DNA from 2 places in the Kitasatospora sp. NPDC033851 genome. Region 2 is predicted to be linked to the other one. Evidence: riboswitches for the same ligand, from Rfam matches in the RefSeq annotation. Region 2 holds a riboswitch; the other holds the start of a gene.
What was found. A riboswitch is a leader RNA that binds a small molecule or an ion and turns the genes downstream of it on or off. The one in region 2 is predicted to bind thiamine pyrophosphate.

Region 1 (5,297 bases), on a different contig from region 2:
CCTCCTGGGCGGCGGTCCAGAAGTTCGTCCACCAGTCGGCGACCTTGGTCGGCGCGATGAACTGGTAGACGGCGAAGCCCAGCACCCACGGCAGCAGCATCGTCCAGCGGGCGGGCGCGTCCTCGGAGAGGTTCCAGCCGCGGCGCCCGGCGCCGAGGAAGAAGTCCACCGCCAGCACCGCCAGCAGCGGCACGAACACCGAGCCGATCAGGCCGAGGAAGCTGTAGTAGGTGTCGGTGAACTGGTCGATCTGCAGCGCCAGCACGGTGGTCAGCACGCCGATCACGCCGCTCAGCACCCGGCGGTCCACCCGCGGCAGCAGGTTCTGCACCGACATCGCGGTCGAGTACACGTTGGCGAACGACTGGTCCGTCTCGCGCAGCACCAGCACCAGCAGGAACAGCCAGCCGGCCCAGACGCCGAGGAAGGAGTCGAAGAGCTTGTTCGGGTCGCCACCGGACTGCAGCAGCGCCATCAGGCCGAGCACGTAGCACCAGACCTGGGCGATCGTGTAGCCGGAGAAGCTGCCCCAGAACGCCGAGCGCGGGGTGCGCGAGTGCCGGGTGTAGTCGGCGGCCAGCGGGACGAAGGAGATCGACACCGCGATCATCGCGTCGGTCGCGCCCAGGAAGCCGTGCCAGTTGCCGGCGCCCGGGTCCGGCACGCCCTGGCGGCCCAGCTGGACCGTGAAGTACACCATCGCGACGGCGACCGCCCCGGCCACGAAGCGGCGCAGCACCGCGATCGAGCCCAGCGGCCAGATGGTCAGCGCGGTCGTCAGGGCGCCCGCGAGCAGCACGAACAGCCAGCGGTAGCCGGTGGTGTGGGCGACGGTCTGGGCGCCCGCCGAGATCGTCAGCAGCTCGAACACGCCCCAGCCGACGCACTGCACGATGTTCAGCACCGTCGGCAGGTACGACAGCCGGGTGCCGAACAGCCCGCGCAGGTTCGCCATCGCGGGGGCGCCGGTCCGGGCGCCGATCAGCGCGGCCACGCCGAGCATCGCGGTGCCGACCGCCGTACCGACCACGATCGCGGTCACCGCGGCGGCCAGCGACAGCTCGCTGCCGGGGGCGCCGAGCACGGTGGCGGCGGTCGAGAAGCCGATCAGGCTGACGCCCAGGTTCATCCAGAGCGCGAAGTGGTCCCGGAAGCGCAGCGTGCGCGGCGGCTCGGTGTCCAGGACCAGCGGCGCCTCGACGCGCTCGGAACGGTCCCGCACGGCGGTCGCCGTGGTGGCCGCAGCGGTGGTCGCCGCAGCGGTGGACTCGGGGAAATCCTTGGACGCGGCAGCGTCCGAAGAAGAGGATGACGAAGCAGACGGCATGGCCGATACTCCCTACGCCGGCATTACCCGGACAGGTTCCGGCGGTCAGCGCCCCCTCGACCGTCCGCCTCGCTCGCGTGGCGTACGGTCGACATGCGCACTCTCAGCCTGGTCGGTCCAAGCTCCCGCGTGTCAGTTTGGAGCGACAGGCTAACCGGCACAGGGGTGAACACCCAAGGCCAGGGCGTGCGCGGTCCGCATCGCGGGACGCCCGGCGGGGAGGGGGGAGCCCTCGGCCGTCGGCACCGGCTAAGGATTCTTATGAGTTCTTCAGAGGGGTCCTTACGGCAATCGAATCGACAGTGCGAAAAACTATGGTCCTTGGTTCTGCCAGCTATGGAGGTCGTCCGTGAGCACCGAGCGCGAGGTTGGGCCCACCGGGCCGCAGGGGGAGCAGCCCGCCGGCCAGGGGGCGGCTGAGTCCGCTTCCGAAGGCCCCGCTCAGGGCGGGCACCAGTCGACCATGGCCTTCCGCCGGGTCCCCGAGCCGGAGGCGGCCACCGGCGAGGCCGTCCCCGCCGAGGCCGCCCCGGCGGACGCGGCGCCGGCGGACGGCGGGCACAAGCCGACCATGGCGTTCCGTCGGGTGCCCGAACCCGAGGCGGCCACCGGCGAGGCCGGCACGGCCGAGACCGTCCCGGCCGAGGGCGGGCACAAGCCCACCGTCGCCTTCACCAAGGTCCCCGCGCCGGAGGCACCGGCGGCCGCGCCCGAGGCAGCCGCCCCGCCGGTGGCGCCCGCCGCGCCGGTCGCCGAGGAGCACGCCGTCGACCCGGCCACCGGGTACATCGACGCGCCGCCGCCGGTCCTGCCGCCCGCCGCGCCCGTGGCCCCGGCGGCAGCGCCCGTGGCCCCGGCGCTGCCGCCGGCCGCCAACCCGTACGCCACCCCGACCCACGGCGTCCCCGCCGCCGGTGCGCACGACGCGTACGGCGCCGCCGCAGCCGCCCCCGGTACCCCGGCCGCCCACGGCACGCCCGCCGCGCACGGCCACCACCCGTTCGGTGCGGGCCAGCCGCTCGGCGGCTGGGGCCCGACCCACGACGCCACCTCCGGCGGCGCGGGCTACCCCGGCGGCCCGGCGGGCCCGCTCGGCTACCCGGCCGACTACCCCGGCGGCCCGGACGGCGGCGGCCCGCGCAAGAAGCGCGGCGCACTGGTCGCCCTGATCGCTGCCGTCGCACTGGTCGCCGGTGTGGCCGGCGGCGCGCTCGGCGTGACCGTGGCCGACCGCAACGACAGCAGCAGCTCCGCGGACGACCACCGCAGCACCACCGTCCAGGCCAGCGACACCCAGAAGAACGAGCCCTCCCCCGGCTCCATCGCCGCCATCGCGCAGAAGGCGCTGCCCAGCGTCGTCACCATCAAGGCGCAGGGCAACGGCGAGTCCGGCACCGGCACCGGCTTCGTCTTCGACACCGAGGGCCACATCCTCACCAACAACCACGTGGTCGCGCCGACCCTCAACGGCGGCAAGCTGACCGTCAAGTTCGCCGACGGCACCTCGTACAACGCCTCGGTGCTGGGCCACGCCGAGGGCTACGACGTCGCCGTGGTCAAGATCGACAACCCGCCGAAGAGCAAGCTGGCCCCGCTGCCGCTGGCCGACTCCGACAAGGTCAACGTCGGCGACGCCACCGTCGCGATCGGCGCGCCGTACGGCCTGGAGTCCACCGTCACCAGCGGCATCATCAGCGCCAAGGACCGCCCGGTCGCCTCCGGCGACGACACCGGCTCGCAGGCCTCGTACATGAACGCCCTGCAGACCGACGCCTCGATCAACCCCGGCAACTCCGGCGGCCCGCTGCTCGACTCCGGCGGCGCCGTGGTCGGCATCAACTCGGCGATCCAGTCCAACGCCTCCGCCAACGGCCGGGCCGGCAGCATCGGCCTGGGCTTCGCCATCCCGATCAACCAGGCCAAGTGGGTCGCGGACACCCTGATCAAGACCGGCAAGCCGGTCTACGCCAAGCTCGACGTGCTGCGCAACGACGACTACAAGGGCGACGGCGCGCAGATCCAGACCAAGGACATCCAGGGCCAGCCCGCCGTCACCCCCGGCGGCGCCGCCGACAAGGCCGGCCTCAAGCCGGGCGACGTCATCACCAAGCTCGGCGGCGTGCCGATCGAGAACGGCCCCGCCCTGGTCAGCCGGATCTGGACGCACAAGCCCGGCGAGACCGTCGACGTCGAGTACACCCGCAACGGCCAGACCCTCACCACCAAGGTCACCCTCGGCCAGCGCGACGGCGACCAGTGACCGCCGCCCGCTGACCCGCGACGCCGCGAAACCGTGTGCGCCGAACCCCGCGGGACCCGTTAGGCTGACCTCCGCCTGGAGAGCTGCCCGAGCGGCCTAAGGGAACAGTCTTGAAAACTGTCGTGGCGTGACCCGTCACCGTGGGTTCGAATCCCACGCTCTCCGCTGGTTAGGAGAACCACCTGCTCAGGGCGGGTGCCGACATCAAGTCGGCACCCGCTCTCGGTGTTTCCGGGGAGCGGTCCGGCGGTCGGGGTTGACCCTGACACCGTGGGAGGCGATGGGGTGGACGCATCATGTTGAACATCGGAGACTTCGCCAGCCACGGCCGGGTGTCGGTGCGGATGCTGCGCCACTACGACGCGATCGGCCTGCTGCGGCCCGCCCGGGTGGACCCGGTCAGCGGCTACCGCTCGTACGAGGCGGCCCAACTCGCCCGGCTCAACCGGGTGATCGCGCTCAAGGAGCTCGGCTTCACGCTGCAGCAGGTGCGGGCCGTCCTGGACGACGAGGTGGACGCCGCCGAACTGCGCGGGATGCTGCGGCTGCGGCGGGCCCAACTCGCCGAGGCGATCGCGGCGGACGAGCTGCGGCTGGCCCGGGTGGAGGCGAGGCTCCGGACGATCGAGAGTGAGGGGACCATGTCCACGCACGATGTCGTGGTGAAGCCGGTGCCGTCCGTCCGGGTGGCCCAACTGGCCGGTGTGGCCGCGAGTTACGAGCCCGAGGACATCACGCCGGTGATCGGCCCGCTGTTCGACGAGCTGTGCCGACGGCTGGCCGCGGCCGGGATCGAGGCGACCGGCCCGTCCGTCGCCCGGTACGAGGACGCGCCGGAGGGTGACGGCTCGGTGCTGATCCTGGTCGCCGTCCCGGTCGGGCCGTCGGTGCGGCCGGGCGCGCACGACTTCGAGGTGCTCGACCTGCCGCCGATCGGGGAGGCGGCGACCATCGTGCACCGCGGCTCGATGGACGCAGTGCTCGGCACCGTCCAGGAACTGGCCCGCTTCATCGAGGAGAACGGCTACCGCTCGGCCGGGTACGCCCGGGAGCTGTACCTGGAGTGCCCGGACGACCAGGCCGGGTGGGTCACCGAGCTCCAGGAGCCGGTGGTCCGCCGGTAGACCGCGCTTGCCCTCGACCGGGTCGAGGGTCCTAGCGTCGCCCGGCATGACCACCGCCACCGCCCCCGCTGCCGGTACCGCCGCTGCCACCGCCACCGCCACTGCCGCGCGGGCGCCGCTGCCCGTGCCGTACCTGCTCTGGCTGGCCGGGACCCAGGCCGGACGGCTGGGCGACGCCGCGCTCTACTTCGCCCTCGGCTGGGCCGCCACCGCGCACGGCGGCGGGGCGGCCGGCCTCGTCCTGACCGCGATCACCGTGCCGCGGACGGCACTGGTCCTGCTGGGCGGTGCGGTCGCGGACCGGTTCGGCGCCCGCCGCGTGATGCTCGCCGGGGACACGGTGATGCTGGTCGCGACCGCCGCCATCGCGCTCGTCGCGGGCAGCCGGGGCACGCCGCTGTGGCTGCTGGTCGCGGGGGCGGCCGTGATCGGAACCGTCGACGCCTTCTACCTCCCGGCGAGCGGGTCGATGCCCGGCCGGCTGGTGCCGGACGAGCGGCTGCCCCGGGCACTCGCGCTGCGCCAGGCCGGTGGGCAGAGCGCCGTCCTGCTCGGGGCGCCGCTGGGCGGCCTGCTGGTCGCTGTC
Region 2 (5,297 bases):
CCCTGGAACTGCTCCAGGCGAGTGCCCTGGTGCACGACGACCTGATGGACCGCAGCGACACCCGCCGCGGCCTGCCCTCGATCCACCGCCGCTTCGAGGCGCTGCACCGCGACAGCGGCTGGCGCGGGGACCGCGAGCAGTACGGCGCCTCGGCCGCGGTGCTGCTCGGCGACCTGCTGCTGATCTGGTGCGACGAGCTGTTCCTGCGCTCCGGCCTGGAGCCGGCCGCCGTGCTGGCCGCCAAGCCGGTGTTCGACCTGATGCGCACCGAGGTCATGCTCGGCCAGTACCTGGACGTGCTGGAGCCGGTGGCCGGCGACTCGACGGACGAGGGCGCGCTGGACCGGGCGCAGACGGTGCTGCACTACAAGTCCGCGAAGTACACGATCGAACGCCCGCTGCAGGTCGGAGCACTGCTGGCCGGGGCCGGACCCGAGCTGGTCGAGGCCCTCGGGGCGTTCGGGCTGCCACTGGGCGAGGCGTTCCAGCTGCGGGACGACCTGCTCGGCGTCTTCGGGGACCCGGCGGTCACCGGAAAGCCGGCCGGGGACGACCTGCGCGAGGGCAAGCGCACCCTGCTGGTCGCGCACGCGATGCGCGGCCTGCCCACCGCCGACGCCCGGCACCTGGACGAGCGGCTCGGCGCGCCGGACCTGGCACCCGAGGAGGTCGCCGGGCTGCGCGAACTGGTCGCCCGCAGCGGCGCGCCCGAGCTGGTGGAGCACCGGATCGAGGAGCTGATGCGGCAGTCGCTGGCCGCGCTGCAGGCGGCCCCGCTGGTGGACGAACGGGCCCGCGGGGTGCTGCTGGCACTGGCCGAAGCCGCCACCATCCGCAAGTACTGAAGACGTGGCCGAAGCCGCCACCATCCGCAAGTACTGAAGACGTGGCCGAAGCCGCCACCATCCGCAAGTACTGAAGACGTGGCCGAGACCGCCACCGTCCGCAAGTACTGGCGGACGGCGACGGCCTCAAAGGCGGTCCTCGGCGGCGGTCAGAGCGCCGCGCGCACCCGGCGGGACAGCTCGGCGGCGGCCGCCCGCGGGTCCTCCGCGGCGGTGATGGCCCGGACCACGACGATCCGGCGGGCACCGGCGGCCAGCACCTCGTCCAGGTTGCCGAGGTCGATCCCGCCGATGGCGAACCACGGCCGGTCGGTGGCCTGCTTCGCCGCGTACGAGACCAGGCCGATGCCCGGCGCCGGGCGGCCCGGCTTGGTCGGGGTCGGCCAGACCGGGCCGGTGCAGAAGTAGTCCACCCCGGGTTCGGCGACCGCCGCGTCCACCTCGGACTCGGCGTGGCAGGACCGGCCGATCAGGACGTCCTCGCCGAGGACCGCCCGGGCGGCCGGCACCGGCAGGTCGTCCTGGCCGAGGTGCAGCACGTCCGGCCGGGCCGCGTGGGCGACGTCGGCGCGGTCGTTGACGGACAGCAGCTTGCCGTGCCGACGGCAGGCGTCGGCGAAGACCTCCAGGGCCGCCAGCTCCTGCTTGGCCTCCAGGCCCTTGTCACGCAGCTGGACGATGTCCACCCCGCCCGCCAGCGCCGCGTCGAGGAACTCGGCGAGGTCGCCCTGCTCGCGGCGGGCGTCGGTGCACAGGTAGAGGCGCGCGTCCGCCAGGCGGGCGCGCGGCGTGTCCGCCGCCATCAGATCAGCATCGCCTGGGCGCGGCGCTTGACCTCGGTGCCGCGGTTCTCCCGCAGTGCCTGGATCGGGCTGCCGGGCAGCGACGGGTCCTCGGTGAAGAGCCACTCCAGGATCTCCACGTCGTTGTACCCGCAGTCGCGCAGCACGGTCAGGGTGCCGGACAGGTGCTTGACCAGCCCCTGGCCGTCGATGAACGCCGCAGGGACCTGCAGCGACTTGTTCGGGCCCCGCCGGACGGCGATCAGGCCGCCGCTGCGGACCAGGTCGCGCACCTCGGTGACGCGCACCCCCCACTGCTCGGAGATGTCGGGGAGGTACATCCACTCGGCGACCAGGGCTTCAATCTTGCTTTCGATCTCACTCACGCCACCAGACTGCCACCTCCGCGGCCCGCCGCGCACCAGCCGCTACCCGGCGACCGCCGACTTCAGCGGAACCGAGGGGTCCGCCGCGCGGGCCGGGTCCAGCGCCGCACCGCGTTCGATCAGCTTCCGTCCCTGGGTGAGGTCGCGCGGCCGGTCCACGGTCAGCAGCGCGCTCGGCACCCCGTCGCGCAGCCAGAGCACCGCCCAGGAGCCGTCCTGCGGGCTGCCGCGCCACAGCGGCTCGTCGCCCTCGGCGTGCCGGCCCACGTACTGGACCATCCGCCCGAACTGCTCCGACCAGAAGTACGGCACCGGGTCGTACGGCGGCGCGTCCGCACCGAGGACGGCGGCGGCCGCCGCCTCGCCGGACTGCAGCGCGTGGTCCCAGTGCTGGACGGCCAGCCGGCCGCCGGCCCGGGCCGAGGGGTAGCTGACGCAGTCCCCGGCCGCGAAGACACCGGGCAGGCTGGTGCGCAGCCGCGCGTCCACCACGACGGCGCCGGTCCCGTCCAGTTCGACGCCGGAGCCGGCCAGCCACTCGGTCGCGGGCCGGGCGCCGATGCCGACCACCACCTCGTCGGCGGGCAGGTGCGAGCCGTCCGCCAGCAGCACCGCGCCGGGCTCGACGGCGGCCACGCCGACCCCGCAGCGCAGGTCGACGCCGGCCTCGGCGTACCAGGCGGCCATCGCCGAGCCGATCGCGGTCGGCAGCGCGCCGGGCAGCGGCGCCGGGCCCGCCTCGACCACGGTCACCTCGCAGCCCGCCTCGCGGGCGGCGGTGGACACCTCGGCGCCGATCCAGCCCGCGCCGACCAGCACCAGCCGCAGGCCGGGGCGCAGCAGCGCGCGCAGCGCCAGCGCGTCGTCCAGGGTGTGCAGCAGGTGGGCCCGCTCGGCGCCGGGCAGGGCGCGCGGGACGGCGCCGGTGGCGATCACCAGCGAGCCGTACGGGAGGTCGCCGTCGTCGGTGTGCAGCACGCCGGGGGTGAGGCCGGTGGCCCGGCGGCCGGTGCGGACCTCGATGCCGAGGTTCGCGTAGTCGATGTCCAGGGTGGTGCTGTCGCTCTTGCCGAGCAGCACGTCCTTGGAGAGCGGTGGCCGGTCGTACGGCGCGTGCGGCTCCTCGCCGACCAGCGTGATCCGCCCCCGCCAACCGCCCTGCCGCAGCTTCAGGGCGCACTGCGCCCCGGCCAGCCCGGCCCCGACGACGACCACCTGATCCGTCCCGCTCAGCTCTGCCACGCCCGTCACTGTACTCAGCGCGACGCCACCGCTTCCGGGCCGTCCACCCTTCGTTCAGGCGCGGCCTCGCGCCGAGCGGCCCCCTTCCGCCTCCCCCTGTCCACCCTTCGTCCGGCCCTTCGGCCGGGCCGGGCCCCGGCGTTATGGTGGGGACACCATCACGGGAGCCCGGCGAACCGGGCTGAGAGGCGGGCTGGCACGGCCTGCGACCGTCCGAACCTGATCCGGGTCATACCGGCGAAGGGAGAAGAGCAGCTTTGACACGCATGCCATCAGGCGCCCCACCCGACGTCCTGGTGATCGGCGGGGGCATCATCGGCCTCGCCGTCGCCTGGCGGGCGGCGCAGCGAGGGCTGCGGACCGTCGTGGTCGACCCCACCCCCGGCGGCGGGGCGGGCAAGGTCGCGGCCGGGATGCTCGCCCCGGTCACCGAGCTCCAGTACGGCGAGGAGCCGCTGCTGCGCCTCGGCATGGCCTCCAACGAGCGGTACGCGGACTTCGTCGCCGAACTCACGGAGGCGAGCGGCGGCCAGGACACCGGCTACCGCCAGTGCGGCACGATCGCCGTCGCGCTGGACTCCGACGACCGCGAGGAACTGCGCGAACTGCACGCCTTCCACCGGCGGCTGGGCCTGGACTCGACCTGGCTGACCGGCCGGGAGGCCCGCAGGCTGGAGCCGATGCTCGCCCCCGGGGTGCGCGGCGGCCTGCACGTCGCGGACGACCACCAGGTGGACGGCCGGCGGATGCTCACCGCGCTGCTGTCGGCCGGGGAGCGCGCGGGCGTCGTCGTCCGGGCCGCCGAGGCGGTTGAGCTGCTGGTCGAGGGCGGCCGCGCGGTCGGCGCCCGCCTGAGCACGCACGAGACCGTGACCGCCGACCAGGTCGTGCTCGCCGCCGGCCCGCACAGCCACCGGCTGGCCGGTCTGCCCGAGGGCGTGCTGCCCGCGATCCGCCCGGTGAAGGGGCAGGTGCTGCGCCTACGGGTCCCCGACGCCTACCGGCCGTTCCTCTCCCGCAACGTCCGCGCCGTGGTGCGCGGCCGGCACATCTACCTGGTGCCGCGGGAGAACGGCGAGCTGGTGATCGGCGCGACCACCGAGGAGCAGGGCTACGACACCACGGTCACCGCCGGCGGGGTGTACGAACTCCTGCGCGACGCGCACGAGTTGGTCCCGGGTCTCACCGAACTCCCGCTCGCGGAGACCTCGGCCGGTCTGCGCCCGGGCTCGCCCGACAACGCGCCGCTGCTCGGCCCGACGTCACTGCCCGGGCTGGTCGCCGCCACCGGCCACTACCGCAACGGCGTGCTGCTCACCCCGGTGACCGCCGACCTGCTCTCCGAGTACCTGGCCACCGGCGAACTCCCCGAACTGGCGCAGCCGTTCACCCCCACCCGGTTCTCCCCCGCCCCCGCTCGCCCCACCACGAAGGCCCTGGCATGACCGAGATCGCACCGAACGAAACCGGCCCGAACGAGACCGCACCGAACGAAACCGGTCCGGACGAGATCGCACTGACCGTCAACGGCAAGCCCCGCGAGGTGCCGGCCGCGACGACCCTCGCCGAGGTGGTGGCCACCGTCAGCCGGGCCAACTCCGGCGTCGCCGCCGCCCTCAACGAGGCCGTGGTGCCCCGCAGTTCGTGGTCCGAGACGCCGCTGACCGCGGGCGACCGGGTCGAGATCCTCACCGCCGTGCAGGGAGGCTGAGATGGCCGACGACCTGCTGACCATCGCCGGGACGAGCTTCTCCTCCCGGCTGATCATGGGCACCGGCGGCGCGCCGAGCCTGGAGGTGCTGGAGCGCGCGCTGCTCGCCTCCGGCACCGAGCTGACCACCGTCGCGATGCGCCGGGTCGACGCGGGCACCCAGGGCTCCGTCCTGGACGTGCTGACCCGCAACGGCATCCGCGTGCTGCCCAACACGGCCGGCTGCTTCACCGCCGGCGAGGCCGTGCTGACCGCCCGGCTGGCCCGCGAGGCGCTCGGCACCGACTGGGTGAAGCTGGAGGTGATCGCCGACGAGCGAACCCTCCTGCCG

Region 1: another riboswitch for thiamine pyrophosphate. It lies ahead of ACZ51D_RS07275 (purine-cytosine permease family protein); the one in region 2 lies ahead of thiO (glycine oxidase ThiO).

Annotation. Positions count from the first base shown of each region.
Region 1 is NZ_JBVIRL010000003.1:104,970-110,266, reverse strand. Features, by position in the region: gene ACZ51D_RS07275 (purine-cytosine permease family protein) at 1-1,327, opposite strand, end outside; TPP riboswitch at 1,320-1,466, opposite strand; gene ACZ51D_RS07270 (S1C family serine protease) at 1,677-3,587, shown strand; tRNA gene ACZ51D_RS07265 (tRNA-Ser) at 3,665-3,752, shown strand; gene ACZ51D_RS07260 (MerR family transcriptional regulator) at 3,884-4,711, shown strand; gene ACZ51D_RS07255 (MFS transporter) at 4,758-5,297, shown strand, end outside.
Region 2 is NZ_JBVIRL010000016.1:83,796-89,092, reverse strand. Features, by position in the region: gene ACZ51D_RS27410 (polyprenyl synthetase family protein) at 1-845, shown strand, start outside; gene thiE (thiamine phosphate synthase) at 995-1,648, opposite strand; gene ACZ51D_RS27400 (Rv2175c family DNA-binding protein) at 1,648-2,013, opposite strand; gene ACZ51D_RS27395 (NAD(P)/FAD-dependent oxidoreductase) at 2,056-3,264, opposite strand; TPP riboswitch at 3,406-3,518, shown strand; gene thiO (glycine oxidase ThiO) at 3,522-4,700, shown strand; gene thiS (sulfur carrier protein ThiS) at 4,766-4,966, shown strand; gene ACZ51D_RS27380 (thiazole synthase) at 4,968-5,297, shown strand, end outside.